4 regions of the Comamonas fluminis genome follow, and region 1 is predicted to be linked to each of the others. Evidence: predicted binding sites of a transcription regulator. Region 1 holds the regulator's gene; each other region holds the start of a gene.
What was found. Region 1 encodes FNR, which switches genes on or off when oxygen is low (the NO sensors DNR and NnrR bind a similar motif). Its sites were predicted from a motif close to TTGATNNNNATCAA; they were not measured.
Positions count from the first base shown of each region.

Region 2: the regulator FNR is predicted to act here: its motif matches at 3,362-3,375, upstream of JDW18_RS12885 (DUF2189 domain-containing protein).
Region 3: the regulator FNR is predicted to act here: its motif matches at 3,481-3,494, upstream of cydD (thiol reductant ABC exporter subunit CydD).
Region 4: the regulator FNR is predicted to act here: its motif matches at 1,856-1,869, upstream of JDW18_RS09145 (OmpW/AlkL family protein).

Region 1 covers NZ_CP066783.1:2,024,369-2,029,848, reverse strand. The annotation lists gene hemN (oxygen-independent coproporphyrinogen III oxidase) at 1-574, opposite strand, end outside; gene fnr (fumarate/nitrate reduction transcriptional regulator Fnr) at 847-1,569, shown strand; gene JDW18_RS09695 (hypothetical protein) at 1,655-1,918, opposite strand; gene JDW18_RS09690 (FixH family protein) at 2,206-2,511, opposite strand; gene ccoG (cytochrome c oxidase accessory protein CcoG) at 2,596-4,041, opposite strand; gene ccoP (cytochrome-c oxidase, cbb3-type subunit III) at 4,124-5,035, opposite strand; gene JDW18_RS09675 (cbb3-type cytochrome oxidase subunit 3) at 5,063-5,203, opposite strand; gene ccoO (cytochrome-c oxidase, cbb3-type subunit II) at 5,220-5,480, opposite strand, start outside.
Region 2 covers NZ_CP066783.1:2,733,371-2,738,850, reverse strand. The annotation lists gene JDW18_RS12900 (SulP family inorganic anion transporter) at 1-1,249, opposite strand, end outside; gene JDW18_RS12895 (BON domain-containing protein) at 1,422-1,934, shown strand; gene JDW18_RS12890 (PLP-dependent transferase) at 2,085-3,323, shown strand; gene JDW18_RS12885 (DUF2189 domain-containing protein) at 3,560-4,366, shown strand; gene JDW18_RS12880 (arylesterase) at 4,676-5,344, opposite strand; gene JDW18_RS12875 (ABC transporter ATP-binding protein) at 5,343-5,480, shown strand, end outside.
Region 3 covers NZ_CP066783.1:3,379,032-3,384,511, forward strand. The annotation lists gene JDW18_RS15665 (amino acid ABC transporter ATP-binding/permease protein) at 1-1,632, opposite strand, end outside; gene cydD (thiol reductant ABC exporter subunit CydD) at 1,629-3,368, opposite strand; gene JDW18_RS15675 (NAD(P)H-dependent flavin oxidoreductase) at 3,620-4,576, opposite strand; gene JDW18_RS15680 (acyl-CoA dehydrogenase) at 4,674-5,480, opposite strand, start outside.
Region 4 covers NZ_CP066783.1:1,905,600-1,911,079, reverse strand. The annotation lists gene JDW18_RS09155 (O-acetylhomoserine aminocarboxypropyltransferase/cysteine synthase family protein) at 1-320, shown strand, start outside; gene JDW18_RS09150 (energy transducer TonB) at 381-1,001, shown strand; gene JDW18_RS09145 (OmpW/AlkL family protein) at 1,169-1,774, opposite strand; gene JDW18_RS09140 (DUF808 domain-containing protein) at 1,991-3,004, opposite strand; gene JDW18_RS09135 (hypothetical protein) at 3,149-3,370, shown strand; gene JDW18_RS09130 (VWA domain-containing protein) at 3,399-4,607, opposite strand; gene JDW18_RS09125 (DUF5682 family protein) at 4,610-5,480, opposite strand, start outside.

The DNA.
Region 1 (5,480 bases):
CTGCAGGCTGCTCACGGTGCACGGCTTTTTGCACATCAGGGTCAAAGTCCTGCACACCAAAGCTCAGGCGGTTGAAACCCAGCTCCTTGAGTGCCAGCAGGCGCTCGTTGCTCACGGTGCGAGGATCAACCTCGATGGAGTATTCGCCTGCGGGGTCGAGCTTGAAATGCTCGCGCAGCAGCTCCATGAGCTGGCCCAGCTCTTCATCGCTGAAGAAGGTTGGCGTGCCGCCCCCCAGGTGCAACTGGCTGACCAGTTGGCCCTTGCCACAATGCTCGGTATGCATGGCAACTTCGCGGCGCAGATAATCAAGGTATTGCACCGCTTTTTCGTGGTGCTTGGTGACGATTTTGTTGCAGGCGCAGTAGTAGCACAGCGACTCGCAGAACGGCACATGCACATAAAGCGACAGAGGCAAGGCCCGGGCACCAGAATGTGCCTTGCGCTGCTGCAGCGCCAAGGTATAGTCCTCAGGACCGAAAGCCTCAACAAAACGGTCGGCTGTAGGGAACGACGTGTAGCGAGGCCCCGCGATATCAAAACGGCTTAGCAACTCGGGCGTAACTGCGGTCATAACTTGTCTGTCAGGGTGTACTCACATTGCAGCCAGCGCCTGAGCCTGGCTGTTTTGCAGCGAAGCCCGACACCTATTGTTGTTGCAGTGAGCGCGTGTTATTGGAATCAGTCTCTTCAATGTGCCCCAAGGCAAAATTCCTGTCCTTGATTCACATCAAGGGATAACAAGGCAAGTGCTGCGACAATTTGATCCATCTCATTACCAACCCTAGAGGTCAATGACCGGCGCGACTTCATACCCATGTCTGTCTGTGCCGCTGCTTTAAAGCCATGAATCTTCAGACCATCAAAGCATCCTGCTCCAACTGCAATCTGCGTGAACTGTGCATGCCCATGGGCCTGGACGACGACCAAATGGAGCGCATCGACGAAATCGTGGCCACGCGCCGCAAGATCAAGCGCGGCGGTCTGCTGTTTCGCAATGGCGAGGAGTTCACTTCGCTGTACGCCATCCGCACGGGCTTCTTCAAGACCTGTGTGGCCACCGAAGATGGTCGTGACCAGGTCACGGGCTTTCAGATGGCCGGTGAAATCATTGGTCTGGATGGCATCGTCAACGATCACCACACCTGCGACGCTGTGGCGCTGGAAGACGCAGAAGTCTGCGTGATGCCTTTTGACAAGCTGGAGCAGCTGTCGCGTGAAGTCACCGCCCTGCAAAACCATGTGCACAAGGTGATGAGCCGCGAGATCGTGCGTGAGCACGGCGTCATGCTGCTACTGGGCAGCATGCGCGCTGAAGAGCGCCTGGCCGCCTTTGTGCTGAACCTGGTGCAGCGCCTGGCCGCACGCGGCTTCTCCAAGTCCGAGCTGGTGCTGCGCATGACCCGCGAGGAAATTGGCAGCTATCTGGGCCTGAAGCTGGAGACCGTCAGCCGCACCTTCTCCAAGTTTGCCGAGGAAGGCATTGTGGAAGTCAAGCAGCGCCATCTGCGCATTCTGGATACCGAAGCGCTCAAGCGCATCGTCAACAGCCAGCAGTGCCAGAACTGATCGACAAGCGCTGACTGAGCCCATGACAAAAGCCCGCATCACGCGGGCTTTGTTGTTTGAGCGCGGCGCACTTGCCGCAGCCAGCTCATTCGGGCAACGGCTGCGAGACAATGCCGTCGTTCAAATCCTGAGCCGAGCGCGCCAGCATGCGCGTCATCACGCTGCACAGCAGCATGACCAGCCAGAAGGCAAAGAAGGCCGCCGTGTAGATGGCGCTGCGTGACCATTCCAGCGGCGCACCCAGCCAGTGCACATCCAGCGGGTCCACAAAGGCAAAAACCACCATTTCCATGACTGCAGCGGCCAGAAAAGCAGGCCAGGCAGTCCACATCCAGCGCTGAGTGTCCATCACGAATCTCCATGGGCTGTCGGGGGATGAACACATTTTGCACAGCAATTTCAGCCACTGAACAGCCCCAGTGCGGGCAAGCCCCGAGCAGATAAACCCGCAGGAACTCTTGATTTGATAGCTACTGGCGCCTTCCCATCCTCCACTTCAAGCCAGATTGTCTTGAAAGCCCTTGCGGATCAACCGCCCACAGCTCCTCTTTTTGAAAATCAGGGCATGAAAAAAGGCCGCTCAGCGGCCTTGGTCAAGCTTCAGGCCGCCAGAAGGAGGGCCTGACAAGCCATTCATCAGCGATCGGTGGGGTGATCCTGCGCGGGCGTTGCCGCATGGTTGCGACCGGTCACAGCGGGCGCCAGGCTTTTTTGCGATTCGCTCAGGCGCTGGTTGATCTCGATGCCGTGACGGTAGTAGTCAGGGTCAATCACGGGATCGGGCTTGCTCATGGCGATATAGGCCGTGACAAAACCGGCAACGACCACAATCGCCGGGCCGGCAAAAACCAGCCAGACATGGGCGTACTTCCACCAGGGCCTGCCGTCCTCGGGGTGCTTGGGTTTGATTGCGCTTGCTGCGCGGGCTGATGTTGCCAACATGGCAGACCTCTTTCAATCGATGAACTCTGCCCGGGAGGCTCCGCAGGCAGAGTTATTGTTGCGGATAGTCGATAACCTTGCCGCTCAGCGCGGCACGAGGAAGACGGCTTTTTCGGAGACGCGACCACCACCGGCCTGCACCGCATCCAGATTGAAGTGGATGGTGTGCGAGCCCGCATCGGCCGAGCCATAAGGAATCTGCAGACGCACGGCAATGCCGCGTGTCTCTGCCGGGCCCACGGTGACTTCCTGCTCGGACGCCACTTCCAGACTCTGCAGGCCCACCGCAGTGATGCGATAACGTTGCTCGGACTCTGTCGCATTCATGATCTGCAGACGATAGACGTTCTCCAGCTTGCCGCCTGCCACGATGCGCGAGAGCGCTGCGCGGTCGCGAATCACGTCCACCTTGACGGGCTCGCGCAGAACCAGGCTGGCAATCATGGCCGCGCTCAAGGCGATCAAGACTGTGGAGTAGATCAGCACGCGGGGGCGGAAGATACGGCGAATCATCTGCGCATGCTTCCAGGCCTTGGCCACGGCGTTCTGCGTGGTCAGGCGAATCAGGCCACGCGGGTACTCCATCTTGTCCATCACGGAGTTGCAGGCGTCGATGCACAGGCCACAGCCAATACATTCGTACTGCAGGCCCTTGCGGATGTCGATGCCCACAGGGCAGACCTGCACGCACAGCTTGCAGTCGATGCAGTCGCCCAGACCTTCGGCCTTGTAATCCACGCCCTTCCTGCGGGGACCGCGACCTTCACCACGCACAGCGTCGTAGCTGACGATCATGGTGTCCTTGTCGAACATGGCGCTCTGAAAGCGCGCATAGGGGCACATGTATTTGCAGACCTGCTCGCGCATATAGCCTGCGTTGCCGTAGGTGGCAAATCCGTAGAACAGCACCCAGAAGATCTGCCAGTTGCCTTGCAAGGACAGCAGCTCAACCGCCAGTTCGCGAATGGGCACAAAGAAGCCCACGAAGGTAAAGCCCGTCCACAGGGACAAGGCAATCCACAGAAACTGCTTGAGCGACTTCTTCCAGATTTTCTCGAAGGTCCAGCCATTCTTGTCGATGCGCATGCGAGCGCTGCGGTCACCTTCGACCTTGCTCTCGATCCACATGAAGATTTCGGTATAGACCGTCTGCGGGCAGGTAAAGCCACACCACAGGCGTCCGGCGACGGCCGTAAACAGGAAAAGCGCTAGCGCGCTGATGATGAGAAGACCGGTGAGGTAGATGAAATCCTGTGGGTAAAGCACCAGCCCGAACAGGTAAAAGCGCCGCGCTTCCAGATCAAAGAGCAGCATTTGACGCTCGCCCCACTGCAGCCAGGGCATGCCATAGAAAAACAGCTGCGTCAACAGCACCATGACCCAGCGCCAGCGTGCAAACACACCGCTGATGGAGCGTGAGTAAACTTTTTGCTCAGAGGCAAACAAAGGCACATAACCAGGTTCTGTACCGTCTTTAGGCTCGGGGGTGATCGGGATGATCTTGCGCGGTTTCCCGGGGTCGCATGACATCGCAGTTCCTTAATATTTTTGTAATTACTGAAATTCCCAGCGCAAAAAAGGCGGTGCCACTGACACCGCCTTTTCACTCAGATCATTTCTGTGTCTGCACGTTGGAGAGACTCCACACATAGGAAGCCAGCACAGCGATTTGCGCCTCTGTCAGCTTTTCCTTCTGGGCAGGCATTTCGTTGTGCTTGCCGTTGTTGACGATGTTGACGATGGCCGCTTCACCCCAGCCATGCAGCCAGATGTCGTCGGTCAGGTTAGGTGCACCCATGGCCTGGTTGCCCTTGCCGTCCATGCCGTGGCAGGCTGCGCAGGCCACGAATTTGGACTTGCCCAGCGAAGCCTTGACAGCATCGTGAGGGCCGCCCGACAGGCTCAGCACATAGTTGGCCACGTTGCGCACATCGTCAGCCGTGCCCACGGCAGCGGCCATGGGGGGCATGATGCCGATGCGGCCGTTGGTGATGGTTTCCTTGATCTTGTCAGGGGTGCCACCGTGCAGCCAGTCGCCGTCTGCCAGATTGGGGAAGCTCTTGCTGCCGCGTGCATCAGAGCCGTGGCACTGTGCGCAGTTGTTCATGAACAGACGCTCGCCGATGGCCATGGCCTGGGGGTCCTTAGCCATTTCTTCGGTGGGCATGCTGGTGAACTTGGCATACAGCGGCTCCAGATCCGCCTTGGCCTTGGCCACTTCCTTGTCATAGGCGCCCGTCTGGCTCCAGTCCAGCTTGCCGTTGAAGGCACCCAGACCTGGGTAAGCCGCCAGATAGGCCAGACCAAAGACCACGGTGATCACAAACAGACCCATCCACCACTTGGGCATGGGGTTGTTGAGTTCACGCAAGTCACCGTCCCAGACGTGGCCAGTGGTGTTATCACCCGAGGGGACAACCTTCTTGCGCGCCACCAGAATCAGCAGCAGCAAGCAGCCAAAGATGCCGATCAGCGTGATGGCGGCCACATAGACCGACCAGAAATTGTTGATGAAATCGCTCATGAGATGTTCTCGTTATGGTGGTCAGACTCAGTCTTCCTGCAGGAAGGGGACCTGAGCTGCTTCGTCAAAACGGGCTTGGTTGCGGCGGGCATACGCCCACCACCAGATGCCCACGAAACACGCCATTGAAGCCAGCGTGGCCACGATACGCATGGTGGTGATATCCATTTCCAGCCCTCCTGTCTTACTTGACGGCGCGGCCCAGGACCTGCAGATAGGAGATCACAGCCTCCATCTCGGTCTTGTCCTTGACTTCAGCCTGAGCACCAGCGATTTCTGCATCGCTGTACGGCACGCCCACCTTGCGCAGCGCAGTCATGCGCGTGGCAACCGCCGTGTCATCCACCTTGCTGGTTTCCAGCCAGGGGTAGGCAGGCATATTGGACTCGGGCACCACGTCACGCGGGTTGTTCAGGTGAATGCGATGCCATTCGTCGCTGTACTT
Region 2 (5,480 bases), 710 kb from region 1:
GGTGCAGATGCTGGTACAGAAAATAGGCCTGCGTCAGTGCAATGCCCGCAAGCACGCCCCAGTACATGCGCGGCGCTGTCAAAATTGTGAGCGCCAGTGTGGTGACGCTGATGCAGGCCTCGACGCGCGAGACTTTGAACAGGCCCAGAATCTGTTGCGGCTTGATCAGATTGAGCACCGCGGTAATCACAATCGCCGCAAGCGCTGCCTGAGGTACGTGGTAGAGCCATGGAATAAACCACAGCACCACCACCACGACCAGCAGGATGGAGAACACATTGGCATAGCCCGTCTTGGCACCGGCCAGCAGGTTGACGGCGGAGCGCGAAAACGAGGCGCTGGTGGCAAAGCTGCCGAACAGACCGGCGCTGACCTTGGACAGGCCCTGTGCCACCAGATCCTGATTTTCGTTCCAGCGCGTGCCAGCCTGCTGATGCTCGACCTGAGCGCTGGAGGCCGTCTCCAGAAAGCTCACCAGGGACAGCACCAGCACTGGCATGACCAGCGCGCCGAATTGCTCCCAGTCCAGCATGCCGGGCCACTGGAAATAGGGCAGTCCCGCAGGCAAGTGGCCCACAACAGCGCCGCCGGAATCAGCAAACCCCGTAGCCCAGCTGATGATTCCTGTCAGCGCGATGATGAAAATGGCCGAGGGGAAGGCGGGACGCCACTTTTTGGCCAGCATCAGCAGTGCCATGCTGGCCAGCCCGTAGGCGATGGAATGCCAGTCAAACAGATAGATGGACGGTGAGTGCCAGACCGTGGCCCAGTCCGCACGCATGCCCAGCAGCGTAGGCAGTTGCGAGGCAAGAATCAGAACAGCAGCGGCCTGCGTAAAGCCTGCCAGCACAGGCGATGTGACCAGATTGAGCAGCCAGCCCGCCCGCACCATGCCCAGCACGGCCTGCACCAGACCGGACAGAATCGCCATCCACGCTGCCAGCACCACCCACTGCGCCGAGCCCGGCTCGGCCATGCCGGTGAGCGAGGCGCCAATCAGCAAGGCACTCAGCGCCGTGGGGCCCACCCCCAGACGTGGCGATGGGCTGAACAAAATAGCCACGGCTGCCGGAATGATGGAGGCGTAGATGCCTGTAATCAGTGGCATGCCGGCCAGTGCCGCATAGGCCACGCCCTGGGGCAGCAGCATCAGCCCGACGGTGAGGCCCGCCCAGAATTCACCGCGCAGCAGCGATGCAGTGGGTTTGGGCCAGTTGAGGAAAGGAAGCCAGCGAGCCAGGGAATGCATGGGGCATATTGTCAGGGTAACGAAATGATTTGGCACGTAACTGTGATAGGGCCACAGAACCTGCTTCCAAATTTGTCCTACAAACAACTGAGGGCTGTTCGCATGTGTTGGTCTGCAGGGACTGCATACATTAAGCCTTCAATTTTGTTTAGGCATTAAGGGAGAACCAAAAATGGCATCTATCGTATTCAAGCGTTCCGTCCACATTCTGGCTGTGACAGCTCTGGCCTTTGGTCTGGCCGCCTGCGGCAAGTCTGACGACAACAAGACTGCCGGTCAAAAGCTGGATTCCGCCATTTCGCAGACTGAGCAAGCTGCCCAGAACGCAGGCAACAAGATTGAAGATGGCGCAGCCAAGGCTGGCGACGCAACTTCCAACGCACTGGACAAGGCTGGCGACAAGATCGCCGGTGCTGCTGACACCGCAGGCCAGAAGGTTGAAGCAGGCGCTGCTTCCGTGGGCGCAGCTCTGGACGACGCAGGCATCACCGCTGGCGTGAAGACCGAGCTGATCAAGGCTCCTGAAATCAGTGCTCTGCAAATTGATGTGGACACCAAGGGTGGCGTGGTCACTCTGAACGGCACGGTTCCTTCCGAATCCGTCAAGACCCAGGCTGGCGACATTGCCAAGGCTGCCAAGGGCGTGACCTCGGTGACCAACAACCTGACCGTGAAGGCCAGCTGATTCTTTTTCATCAGCGACCATCACCTCAAAGCCAGAGCGCGCAAGCCCTCTGGCTTTTTTACGTCTGCAGGTGCGGATGCCGTGGTGCGCCAAGTGCCATTTGCGTTCGGTAACGGCGGGGGCAGTGTCAACAGGCTCTAATATTCCCCCATGACCCAAGCCAAAGACCAAGCCGCAATCAAGCTCTCCACCCATCTGATTCACCATCCGTATCAGGCGCCTGCCGATTTTGCTGCGCCGGTGCCTGCGGTGCACAAGGCATCGACCGTGTTCTTCGAGAACGTGCAGGCCATGCGCGATCGCCGCTGGCTGGACAAAAGCAGCTACACCTACGGACTGCATGGCACGCCCACCACATACACGCTGGAGGAGCGCCTGGCCACGCTGGAAGGCGGCTTGCAATGCCTGCTGGTGCCCAGCGGGCTGGCGGCCATTGCCACCACCTCGCTGGCGCTGCTCAAGACTGGCGATGAGGTGCTGGTGCCCGATAACGTCTATGGCCCCAACAAGACGATTACCGAGGGCGAGCTGGCCCACTTCGGCGTCACGCACCAGTATTACGACCCCACCAGTGTGGAAGATCTGGCCGCCAGGATCACGCCTGCCACCCGGCTGGTCTGGCTCGAAGCCCCTGGCTCGGTCACCATGGAATTCCCCGATCTGATCGCGCAGGTGCGCCTGTGCCGCGAAAAAGGCATTACCACGGTGCTGGACAACACCTGGGGTGCGGGGCTGGCATTCAAGCCTTTCGATTTGCTGGGGGATGGCGGCAGTCTGGGCGTGGATGTCACGGCCCATGCGTTGACCAAATATCCGAGCGGTGGCGGCGATGTGCTGATGGGCAGCATCATCACGCGCAATCAGCCGCTGCATATGCGCATCAAGCTCTCGCATATGCGCATGGGTCTGGGCGTGAGCGGCAATGATGCCGAAGCCGTGCTGCGCAGCCTGCCCAGCATTGGCCTGCGCTACCACGCACAGGACAAGGCTGCGCGCCAGCTGGCGCAGTGGCTGGCCACGCAAAGCGCCGTGGTGCAGGTGCTGCACCCCGCCATGCCCGATGCCCCCGGCCATGCGCACTGGAAGCAGCTGTGCGCTCAAGGAGGAAACAGCGAAGGTGTGGCAGCAGGCCTGTTCAGCGTGGTGATTGATGAGCGCTTTGATCAGGCCGCTGTGGACCGATTCTGCGACAGCCTGCAGCTCTTCAAGCTTGGCTACAGCTGGGGCGGTCCTGTCAGTCTGGTCGTGCCTTACGAACTGGCCGAGATGCGCAGTCGCGCTACGCCGCATATCAAAGCAGGCACGGTGGTGCGCTTTGCCATTGGTCTGGAAGATGCGGCCGACTTGCAGGCCGATCTGGCGCAGGCGCTGCAAAAAGCGTTTGCCTGAGGGTGCAAGATCGCTCTTGATTCAATAGCTGGCTGCGATTGATATTCATCAATTTCATGGGTATATCTATTGAATGTCCATGAATAGCATGCGCAGGCTGCTCATGAATCGATAGTGCATCAGGGTTGGCACTTGCGGGCTTTCCGCAATGCCAAGCCTTGGCCTGAGCGGTAACTTGTGTGCACAGGCCCGCACTGCCATCCCGGATGGGGCCCGGCAAACATGAAGGGCTCCGCATGCAAGCTTCCCCTGTTTCCGACAACAACACCCCCGCAGACCCTGCGGCACTGCATGTTCGCCACCTGCGCTGGGCGCAGCCCTGGCAGTGGCTGGTGCTGGGTACGCGTGATGTGATGCGGGCACCGTGGATTGCACTGTTTTATGGCCTGTGTTTCTGGGGCATGGCGCTGCTGTTGGGCTGGGTGTTTCGCGCCAGCCCTGAATATGTGATGTCCATGGCCAGCGGCTGTTTGCTGGTCGGTCCATTTCTGGCCATGGGTTTGTATGAAGTCAGCCACAGGCTGGAACAAGGGCAGCAGCCGCAGCTGGGCGCGTCGCTGGACTGCTGGAGCGGGCATCTGCAAAGCATGGGCATGCTGGTCATGGTGCTGATGGTGCTGGAAATGCTCTGGGGCCGCGCAGCCATGGTGGTGTTTGCTATCTCATTTGATACAGGCATGCCCACCACGGCGAGCATTCTGCAAACGGTAATGCGGCCTGAAAACTGGGAATTTCTGCTGATCTACACTCTGGTTGGCGGTGTGTTTGCGGCGCTGGTCTTTGGCTTCACCGTCGTAGCCCTGCCCACAATTCTGGACAGGGATTCGGACGCTTTGACCGCCTGCATCACCAGCATGCGCGTGGTGGGGCTCAATATGGGCGTCATGCTGTGGTGGGCTGTCATCATCACGGCGCTGGTGGCAGCCTCCATGCTGCTCTATGGCGCGGGGCTGGTGGTGGTGGGGCCGGTTCTGGGTTGTGCCAGCTGGCATGCCTACAGGGCCAGTGTCTTCACCGTGGAAGACAATGCAGCAGAGGCCTGAAATAGGCGTCCGGACAATCGACAGGGCCTGCAGACAAGCCTTCAAAAAGGCCCGTAAAAAGGAACGCTGTGTGGGAATGGCTTAAAAAATTTTTGACTCCGCGCCCGGATGCGGCGGGGCGTACTTCCGATTCCGGCTCGTCTTGGCGTGACACCCGTAGCGTGCCGGGCGACGATGGCCGCGATTCTGGCTGGGCTAGCGAAGACTGCGGGGACGACTCCAGCAGTTCTGACAGCAGTGGGGACAGTGGCGGAGACAGCGGAGGCGGTGGTGACGGGGGCAGCGACTGATGCGCCTTGCCCCGTTTTCTCAGTTCAGCATGGGTTTGAGTTTGGGCCAGACGTTTTCCAGCATTCTGGGCTGGGCCTGGGCATTGGGGTGTATGCGATCGGCCTGAAACCACTGCATGGCGTCGGGGCTGTCGCCAAACCCGGCCAGTAAAAAGGGCAGCAGGGGCAGCTTGTTCTGGCTGGCGATGCTCTGAAACATCTGCGCAAACTGCTCGGTATAGCTGGCGCCGTAGTTGGGTGGCACCTGCATGCCCACCAGCATCACTTTGGCGCCTGCATCGCGGCTGGCCTTGACCATGGCTTCCATATTGCTCTGAGAGCTTTGCAGCGGCAGGCCGCGCAGGGCGTCATTGCCGCCCAGCTCCAGAATCACGATGGATGGCTTGTGCTGGCTCAGCAGCGCAGGCAGGCGAGCGCGTCCGCCCGAGGTGGTGTCGCCGCTGATGCTGGCATTGACCACGGCGCGCGGATTCTTTTGCTCCTGCAGGCGTTGCTCCAGCAGCTTGACCCAGCCTTTGCCACGGTTCAGGCCGTATTCGGCGCTCAGCGAGTCACCCAGCACCAGCACTGGCCCCGTCTTGTTCTGCGCATTGACAGCGCCCCAAGGCCCCGAAATTCCCAGCGCCAGGGCAAGCGCGATAAAGTGGCGGCGGTCTTTTCCCATCTTTGCGTTGCTCGATTGATTCATGCCAGACACTTCCACCCCCTTTTTGATCACCGTTGAGAGCCTCGCCAAATCCGTTCAGGACTCCACGGGCGTGCTGGATATTTTGCGAGATATTGACTTGCAATTCCGGGAAGGGGAAACCGTGGCGATTGTGGGC
Region 3 (5,480 bases), 1.4 Mb from region 1:
CTGCACGCGCCCCGCCTGCAGACACACGATGCGGTCTGCCAGTCGGGCTTCACGCTGCCAGTGCGTGGCAAAAATCAGGGTGCGCCCCTGCGCCGCTAGACTCAGCCGCTGCAGCACATCACCCGCAGTGGCGGCATCCAGCCCTTCGCTGACTTCATCCAGCAACCAGCAGCCGCGCGGGCTCAGCAACAGTCGCGCCAGCGCAAGGCGCCGGGACTGCCCGCCAGACAAGCCCAGCCCACCTTCACCCAGCATGGTGTCCAGCCCTTGTGGCAGAGCCATGACGTCATTTTTCAGGCCTGCGGCTTCCAGCGCCGTCCACAATTGCGCATCATCGGCCTCGGGGGCGGCCAGCCGCAGGTTCTCGCGCAGGCTGTCCTGGAACAGCTCGGTTCTCTGCGTCATCCAGCTGCTGGCCATGGCCTTCAACTGGCCCTGCTGCGCGTTCAACTCACCCGAGATCAGCTGCAGCAACGTGGTCTTGCCTGCGCCGCTGCTGCCAATCAGAGCCACGCGCTCGCCAGGGGCGATGCTCAGATCAACGGGGCCGAGCTGACGCAGTTGCACGCCATGCAACACAGCCGCCCATTCTTCAGCGCTCTGCTGCGGCGCTTCAGGCGCGGGTTCCGCCTCTTGCACCAGGGCTGGGCCCAGACGCCGCACCGCCAGCAAAGTGCGCCCAGCCTGCTCTGCCCCACGGCGCAGCGCTGCAAACGGCTCCAGCGCCGACAGTGCCAGCAAAATTCCCAGCGCCGCAACGGGTGCATTGATCCAGCCCTGCTCCATCAGCCAGGCCATCAGCAACACAGATGCACTTAAAGTAATAGCAGATACCGCGCCATACGCCTTGACTGCAGCCGCTTCTGTGCCATAAAGCTGTGCATCAGCGACGGCTGCCCGCTCGTCGCTGCGCAAGACCTGCTGCATCTGGCGTGGCAACTGCCCCGCCATCAGCAAATCGGTCTGGCCGGCGACCAGATCCACGGTCTGAGCGCGCATGGCTTCCAGCGCCATGGCACGGCGCACAGCGGCCTTGCGGCTGCGCAGCCCCTGCCAAAGAGCAATGCCCCAGCCCGCCAGCAGCAGCCAGGCCAGTGCCAGCAAGCCCAGCCACCAGCGCATCACGCCATAGGCCAGTGCCAGCAGCAAAGCCGCGCCCAGCGCCGAACAGGCGGGCACCAGCAGGCGCAGATAAAGGTTGTCCAGCGCGTCCACATCCGAAGTCAGGCGCTGCAGCAAACGGGCGGGCCGCTGCAGCAGCATACGCGCAGCCTGCGGGCGGGCCCAGTGCAAAAACAGCTTCTGGCGCAGCGCAGCCAGTACGGCCAGCGTAGCGTCGTGCGTGACCATGCGCTCGGCATAACGTGCACCAGTGCGCCCCACGGCCAGCAGGCGAATACCGGCAGACGGCATGAATACATCGAAGACGAGAGCCACTGCGGGCACCAGCCCGGCAATCGCCGTGGCGGTAATAAACCAGCCCGACAGCCCCAGCAAGGCCATGCCCATGAGCACCGTCAGCGCTGCCAGCGCGACACCGCCCAGCCAGAGCTTGCGTGGGGCCATCTGCCCAAGGGCGATCAACACCTGGCGTAAAGAAACAGGGTTGCGTGAAACAGCGTTGCAACTCATGCGACCTGCTCCAGTTCTTGGGAGGGCAGTACAGGCAGTGCAGCCAGCACGGGCAGCTCGATCACCCGATCCATGGCTGCCGCCAGTTGTGCATCGTGCGTAGCCACCAGCAGGGTGCGCCCCTTGGCCAGTTGCCTGAGGGACTGCGCAATCTGCGCGGCTGTCACAGGGTCCAGGTGCGCGGTCGGCTCATCCACCAGCAGCAGCCCTGCATGGGCCTGCACTGCCAGGCGTGCCAGCGCCAGACGAACAACTTCACCGCCCGACAGGCCACTGCCGCCCTCACCCAGACTCATGCCAGCGCGGGGGGCCAGAGTCTTATCAAGCTGCGCCTGCTGGGTTGCCGTGGCAATTTGCTGATCAGAAACTGCTGCATTACCCAGCGCAATATTGCGTGCCACCGAGCCTGAGAACACATGGGGTTGCTGACTCATCCAGGCCATACGGCTGCGCAGTGCTGGTGCAGTTTCCGCATTCAGAATCTGGCCATCAATCTCGATACGACCTTGCTGCACCGGCAGCAGGCCTGCGATCTGCGCCAGCAGCAAAGACTTGCCTGCACCACTGGGGCTCCACAGCGCTACATGCTCGCCGGGCTGCACATTCAGGGTGACAGGTGCCAGACGGCTCTGCGCACCCGGTGCCTGCACAATCAGATCAGAAACACGCACAAGTCCAGCAATTACGCTTACTTGATGCTCACTTTTTTGAGAATCGTCCGTCCCTACGATCTCAACGGACTGAGACTGCATATTCTTCAAGGTCTGCAAGGCGGCTTCGCCCGAAGCGCGGTCATGCCAGACGGCTGACAGGTCACGCAGTGGCTCGAAAAATGCCGGGGCCAGCAGCAGCACAAACATGGACTGGCCCAGGCTGAGCTTGCCACCCCAGGCGCCAAAGTTCAGCGTGCCCAGCAGGTGAAAGCCGATATAGACAGCCACCATAGCTACACCCAGCGCAGAGAACAGCTCCAGCACGGCAGAAGACAGAAACGCAATGCGCAGCACGCGCATGGTGCGGGCACGCAAATCTTCGGCATGGGCGCGCAGGCGCTGACCCGTCAAATCCACGGCCTGCAGAGCGCGCAAAGTGCTCAGGCCGCGCAAACGGTCCAGCAAAAAGGCGTTCATTTCGCCCAGTTGCACCATCTGCTCTTCGCTGGCGGCCTTGGCACGCCAGCCCACAATCGCCATGAACACGGGAATCAGCGGCGCGGCAACAATCAAAATGAGAGCAGCAACCCATGACTGGCTGCCGACAGCGGCCACAATGGCCAAAGGCAGAATGCGCACGCGCCACATGGCACTCTGGTAGCGGGCCAGCCAGGGCACGATGGCTTCTGCCTGTTCGGCCACAGCACTTGCCGCCTGACCCGAGGCGGCGCGTGCCTTATCCAGCGGCGATGCACGGCCCAGCGCCTGCACCACCTGCGCCCGCAACTGGCTCAGTTGCTCACGCGCAGCGCGGTTAGCCAGCCAGCCGCCATGGCCGTCCAGCCATGCACGCAGCAAGCCCAGCGCCAGAACGCCGACAGCCATGTGCCAGATCTGCGCCACACCCTGACCATCGGCCATGCGCTGCACCGCCCATGCCAGCAATACCGCCTGCGGCAACCAGATCAGGGCGGCCGCCATCTGCCACAACGCGCCCGCACTTGGGCGGCGCACGCTCACCGCCATGGTGGCTTGCGCCGTTTCCATGGAGGTTTGCGTGCTACTGGCGGGAGATGAAGACATGAATGTTAATTTCTGAATTTTCAGTATTTACTGAAATTTAAATAATCTTACTCTTCTTTTGACAATCATCATGGCGGCAGCCGCAAAAGCCAATTGCAGGACTCAAGCGACATTGACTGGCGTCAAATTCAAACGCAATTAACAAGGGTTAACCCTTTGAATTGCAGCACTTGAGCAACATCAAGAGCACTCGCAGAACGAAAAAAACGGCACCCAAAGGTGCCGTTCTGTTCAGCCAAAGAGGTCTGACTTCAGTGACCGAGCAAGCGCTCTCTGGCCTGCGCATACTCACGCTTCAGGCGTGCCACCAGTTCGGCCGTGGGCACCACCTTGTCAATCGCGCCAATGCCCTGACCGCAACCCCAGATGTCCTTCCAGGCTTTCTGCGCACTGCCGCCAAAGTTCATCTTGCTAGGGTCGGACTCTGGCAGGTTGTCCGGGTCCAGCCCCGCAGCGCGAATAGATGGGGCCAGGTAGTTGCCATGTACGCCGGTAAACAGATTGCTGTAGACCACGTCGTCAGAGTTGCCCTCCACAATCGCCTGCTTGTAGCCATCTACCGCGCGGGCCTCGTCCGTGGCAATGAAGGCCGAGCCGATATAGGCAAAGTCTGCTCCCATGGCCTGCGCGGCCAGCACGGCGTCGCCCGTGGCAATGGCGCCAGACAGCGCTACAGGGCCGTCAAACCACTGGCGAATTTCCTGAATCAGCGCAAACGGGCTCTTCACGCCCGCATGTCCACCCGCACCCGCGGCCACGGCGATCAGGCCATCGGCGCCCTTTTCAATCGCCTTCTTCGCAAACTTGTTGTTGATGATGTCGTGCAGCACCACACCACCCCAGCTGTGCACGGCCTGATTCACATCCTCACGCGCACCCAGGCTGGTGATGACGATGGGCACCTTGTACTTGGCGCAGACCTGCATGTCGTGCTCCAGCCGGTCATTGCTTTTGTGCACGATCTGATTGATGGCGAACGGCGCAGAGGGGCTGTCGGGGTGGGCCTTGTCCCAGGCCGCCAGCGTTTCGGTGATCTCGGCCAGCCAGTCTTCCAGTTGCTCCGCAGGCCGCGCATTAAGCGCAGGCATGGAGCCCACAATGCCCGCCTTGCACTGCTCTATCACCAGCTTGGGGTTGCTGATGATGAACAGCGGCGAACCAATCACGGGCAAAGCCAGCTTTTGCAAAGCAGATGGCAGTTTGGACATTGCTTGTCTCCTTGTTGATATTTTTCAGATCAAATTAACCGCCAGCGCTGATAAATCAAGCGCTAGCAGCTCATCTTTTAATAGTATTCAGGCAGCCTCAGAACTGTTCCATTGGCAGCGCCATCACGCTGGCACCACCTTGGGTAATGGCACCGGCCTGACCGGGAACGCGCGTCAGAATATGCTCGGCATAGAACTGGGCTGTAGCCAGTTTCGCCTGCATAAAGGCCGCTTCCTGTCCCTTTTGCAACAGCGCTTGCGCCACCAGCACCGAGCGGCCCAGTTGCCAGCCTGCGACCAGATTGCCGGTCAGCATCAGATAGGGCACGCTGCCTGCGTAGGCGGCATTGGGGTTGGTCTTAGCATTCGCCACCATGAAGTCCACCACTTGCAGGAATGCCTGACGGGCCTCACCCAGATGCTTGGCCACGGCCTTGGCGGCGTCTGTGCCGTTGGCGTTCAGCTCGGCCTCGGTTTTTTCAATTTGGGCGGCAATGGCCTTGGCGGTCTGGCCGCCGTCACGGGTGGTCTTGCGGCCCACGAGGTCATTGGCTTGAATGGCGGTGGTGCCTTCGTAGATGGTCAGAATCTTGGCATCGCGGTAGTACTGGGCGGCGCCGGTTTCTTCGATAAAGCCCATGCCGCCGTGCACTTGCACGCCCAGGCTGGTCACTTCCAGACTCATCTCGGTGCTGTAGCCCTTGACCAGCGGCACCATGAATTCATAGAAGGCCTGATTCTGCTGGCGCGTGGCGGCGTCGGGATGGTGGTGAGCAGCGTCATAAGCCGCAGCGGCCGTGGTGGCCATGGCGCGGCAGCCTTCGGTGCTGGCACGCATGGTCATGAGCATGCGGCGCACATCGGGGTGATGAATGATGGTGGCGCTGGCCTTGACCGAGCCATC
Region 4 (5,480 bases), 120 kb from region 1:
AAGACCACCCCGACCACGCCATCGTGCAAAAGCAGTCGGGCGGCCGTGCATCGGGCATTTTGTCGTTCAGCTTGAAGGGGGCACAGGGGCGCGAGGCTGGAGCGCGCTTTTTGGATGCGCTGCAGCTGTTCACACGTCTGGTCAATATTGGCGATGCCAAATCACTGGCCACGCACCCTGCCTCGACCACACACCGCCAGCTGGATGAAAAAGAGCTGGCCAAGGCGGGCGTGACCGAAGGCATGGTGCGCCTGTCGGTAGGCATTGAGCATATTGACGACCTGCTGGCCGACCTGGAGCAGGCACTGGCCCAAGTATAAAAGTCTCCATGCAACAGCCCGCACCTGCAATGCTGCGGGCTGCACCCAGGAGACTTCCGCATGATTTCAGCACTTCGCTCTGGCTATCGCTGCCTTCCACATCGTCCTGCGCTGGCCCTGCTGCTGGGCATGCTCTGGCTGGGGGGCTGCAGGCAAGTGCCCCTGAAGCCAGAGCCGCCGATTGAAGAGTCGGCGCAGCGCACGGTCATTGACCGCAGCCAGGTGCAGCAACCTGTGCAGCCGCAACCTGTGCAGCCCCAAGATGCCCCCGCACCCATCTATGCGGTACCGCCCACTGCGGGGCCGCGCACCACGCCATCATTGGTGCCACAGGGCAGCCAGCAAGCCCCGTGGATTTCAGCCTCAGAGCGCCCGGCATGGCTCAGAGACTGCCTGTCATCCATACAACTCGATCAGCCGCCCCAGATCCAGCGCACCGCCCTGCCTGACTACCCAAAAGTTCTGATCGACAGCAATACTGAGGGGCCTGTCGTGATCATCTTCCAGATTTCAGAGACGGGACAACTCGGGAACTATGCGGTGCGGCCCGGCGCCCATCCGGCGCTGGTCAAGGCATCCATTCAGGCTCTGCGCCAGTGGAAGTTCTCGCCTCCCACCTGGCAAGGAAAACCCGTCGCCGCCTGCCTGATTCAGGCATTTCGCTACAAGCTTCAGGAATAAAAAAATCGGTACTCCGCGCAAGCGAAATACCGATACAAACATACACCCTAGCCACGAAATAAGCAGACCATGCCGACCCGCTTATTCCAGTGCACCACAATGACTGTGGTGCGTGACTTGCCTGCGGAAGAAGGCCGCAGGCAAGAACACTCTTTGCGGTGCAGCTATCAGAAACGATAGCCCACACCCACGCCAACCAGCCATGGATCAACCTTCAACTTGGCGTTATCCAGACCTGCACCAGTCACCTTGGTGCCCAGATAGACCTTCTTGACGTCGAAGTTCAGCGACCAGTTCTTGTCCAGCGCATAGTCAAACCCCAGCTGCAGCGCACCGCCAAAGCTGTTTTTCTTGATGCTCACGCCTTCAGGCAGATTCACACTCGAAAAATTGGTGTAGTTCACGCCAGCGCCCACATAGGGCTTGAAGGCACCGAAGTTGGTGAAGTGGTACTGCGCCAGCAATGTGGGGGGCAGATGCTTGAGCGAACCAATCTTGTCGCCAGCCAGACGCACGTCATGCTTTTGCGGGTAGGTCAGGATCAGCTCGGCAGCGATATTGGGCGTGAAGAAGTAGGACACGTCCACTTCAGGAATCCACTTGTTGTTGATGCTCACACCCGCATCGCCAGCAGCGCCGCCGTTGTCGCTGTTCAGATGCACGGCGCGCACACGCACTTGCCAGGGGCTGGAGCCATCAAAGGATTGGGCAAAAGCAGTACCAGCAGTCAGGGCGCTGGCAGCAGCGGCAATCGCGATCAGAGTCTTTTTCATGGGCTTTTCCTTGAGGTAATCAGTGGGAGCGCTTTGCACTTCCCTTGGCATTGATTGAAACAAAGCCAACCCTGCTCGGGTTTGTCCCATATCAATCTGCCAACCATGAACCCAAAGAAAAAAGCGGCCGTTGCCCATGGGCCACGGCCGCTTTGCATCTAGCTAGCTTCTGATTCATCTCAAGCCAGCACCACTCATAGGGTGCTAGCTATGCTTTTAATGAGCAGCCTTGGCGGGCCTGAGCTTGTGCCACAACTCCACGCACAGCACCACAACGCCACCAATGATGGCGCCCACCACCACATGCACCAGCACTGGCCCCAGCGCAGCGGCAATACCGCCCATAGGCACCACTGCGGTCTGAACCCAATGCTCAATCGGGCCAATGCCATGCACCAGCAGGCTGCCGCCCACCATGAACATTGCAGCTGTCCCCACGATGGACAGGCCACGCATCAACCAGGGCGTGAACGCAATCAGGCCGCGACCAAAGGCTTGGGCGGCGCTGCTGGACTTGGCCATCAGCCAGTTGCCCACGTCATCCATACGCACAATCCCAGCCACCAGACCATAGACAAACACCGTGATGGCCAGCGCCACTGCGATCAGCACTGCGCCCTGCTCCCAGATGGGCTTGGTCGAGACCGTACCCAGCGCAATGGCCATGATTTCTGCAGAAAGAATAAAGTCCGTGCGCACAGCGCCCTTGACCTTTTGCTTCTCGTACTCCATCGGGTCCATGTGCTTTTCGCGCGCTGCTCTGACCGACGAAGGCGCTACGCCCTTGTGCACGGCCTCGTCTGCATCGACCTCGGCTTCATGCACATCGTGTGCCTTCTTTTTGTGAAAAAGCTCCAGGATTTTTTCCACTCCTTCAAAGCACAGAAAAGCGCCGCCCACCATCAGCAGCGGCGTAATCAGCCAGGGCGCAAACGCGCTGATCAACAGCGCCGCTGGAACCAGGATCGCCTTGTTCATCAGCGAGCCCTTGGCCACTGCCCAGACCACTGGCAACTCTCGGTTGGCCTTGACGCCAGTCACCTGCTCCGCATTCAGCGCCAGATCATCGCCCAGCACACCGGCCGTTTTCTGCACCGCCACTTTGGTCTGAGTGGCCACATCATCCAGAATCGCCGTGCTTTTGCTGGCGGCTGTTTTGGTCATCAAGGCAACATCGTCCAGCAGCGCTGTGATGTCGTCGAGCAGCATCAATAGGCCTGCACCTGCCATCGCATTTCCTCATTGGTTTGAACGACCGCCATCATGCCTTCAAACCCAGCGCCCTCCGTGCCAGTAATTCGCCAATCTGTAATGGCATTCAAAGCGCTCCCGCTTTTGCCGTGACAATGCGGCCCTCAACGAACAGGAAACCCCGTGAACCAAGCCGCAGCCCATGCCGAACTGATTGCCGAACTGATCGCCAGCTACCGCAAGCTGGCCGCCGAAGCCAGCAAGAAGGCAGACCTGGTCAAGGCCGCTGCAGGCAAAGGCCCCAAGACCATTGCCACCGTGAGTGAAACAGCGGCAAAAGCCGCACGCCGCCGTGATGTGGCGGCGGCAAAGCTGGCCAAGCTGGGCGTGGCCCTGCCAGACTGAGCCAGCCGAGCCAGCCGAGCCAGCTTTGTTATTTGCTGGTCTTGAAACCCTGCGTCGCCGCCCAGGCGCTCACATCGTCGCGGCGGATGGCAGCGGCCATTAGCTGCGGGAAGGCGTCTGGCGTGCAGGCAAACGATGGCACGCCCAAGGCGGCCAGCTTGGCGGCCAGGTCGGCGTCGTATGACGGAGCGCCCTCGTCGCTCAGCGCCAGCAGCGTGACAAACTGCACACCGGATTCGACCAGCTCGTTGGCACGGCGCAGCAGGCCCGATTCAACGCCGCCTTCATACAGGTCAGAGATCAGTACCAAAATCGTGTTGCGCGGCTCGCTGATGATGCTCTGGCAGTAGCCCACCGCGCCGTTGATATCAGTGCCCCCACCCAGTTGCACGCCAAACAGCACGTCCACTGGGTCGTCCAGTTTGTCGGTCAAGTCCACCACCGCCGTGTCAAACACCACCAGCTTGGTGGCCACGGCAGGCAGGCTGGCCATCACCGCACCAAAGATGCTGGAGTACACGACCGAGTTGGCCATCGAGCCGCTCTGGTCAATGCACAAAATCACCTCGCGCTGCGGGCGACGCACCTTGCGGCCATAGCCAATCAAGGTCTCGGGGACGATGGTTTTGTACTCGGGCTGCCAGTGGCGCAGGTTGGCGCGGATGGTGCGGTTCCAGTCGATCTCTGCATGGCGCGGGCGGCGGTTGCGCTGGCTGCGGTCCAGCGCGCCACTGACTGCGCTGCGCATGGGTTCTTCCAGCTTTTTCATCAGCTCATCGACCACCTTGCGCACCACCAGCCGCGCTGTGGCCTTGGTGTTTTGCGGAATGACCGAGCCCAGCGAGATCAGGTCGGCCACCAGATGCACATCGGGCTGCACGTTCTCCAGCATCTCGGGCTGCAGCAGCATTTCGCGCAGTTGCAGGCGCTCCATCGCGTCGCGCTGCATCACCTGCACCACCTGGCTGGGGAAGTATTTGCGGATATCGCCCAGCCAGCGCGAGACGGATGGCGAAGAATCGCCGCGCCCGCCCTTGCGCGAGCCCAGCTTGGTGTCTTGCTCATACAGCGATGCAAGCGCCTGATCCATCTCTTGCAAACGGCCAGAGACACCGCCGCAGCTGGCGTCCGCCGGGCTGCCCAGCACCATGCGCCAGCGCTGCAGGCGTGAGGTGGGTTGCAGCTCCTGCTCGTTCAGTTCGGGATCGGTGCTAGGTGTGTTCACGTTGGCATTCATCATCACACCTTATCTGTAGATGCTTCAAAATCAGGAGCTACAGGCGACTTTACTGCCTGGACTTCAGGCAGATTCAGCCCTAATAGTGCGCTCAACACCGGCAGTGCCAGTGCTGCACGCTGCTCGTCCCATGGTCCGGCTTCCTCGCCGCTTGCGACTGGGGCGACTTGCACTGAGCCGGTCTGCACCGCACCAGCGACCGGTGCACGCTTGGCTTTCTCGCCCAGGCTTTGTCGCTCGTGCTTGCTGAAGTTGGCAAAGCTGCGGCGCACCAGCGGCAGGATTTGCGCAAACTGTAGCTCGCCCAAGCTCGTCAACCACGCATCGATCGCGCCCCAGATGGATTCATCGTGCAGCAGCACCAAGGCTTGCTGGTTCAAAAAGCCATCCAGCCAGGCCGCCACATCCATGGGCGCGGCGCCCAGCGAGAGGTTGCGGTTGAACTGGCGCACCACTTCGGCGCTTTCCAGCAGATGCTCATCCAGCAGCAAACGGCAGGCCATGCCGCGCAGCAAGGCCGCGGCCGCATCGCCCATGGCCAGACTACGCAGTGCGGCGCGCCAGGCGTCCACGGCTTCCTGGGCCTGGCCATCCATGCCGCGCAAGCGCAATGCATCGTGGGCGGCCAGCACCTTGATCTTCATCGCGCCCGCCGCGTCTTCGTCCATGGCCATGCAAGCCACGGGCAGGCCGATGGCGGCACGCAGCACCAGCGAATCAATCACCGTGGCCAGCAGCACCGTATCCGTCTGGCGCACGCTGCCGTAGCGGTACACATTGGCCAGCGGCGGCAAGGCTTGCAGCAACTGGGCCACATCACCCGTGGTGGCTGCGCGCTCGGCCAAAGTTTCAATCAAGGCCTCAACCAACTGC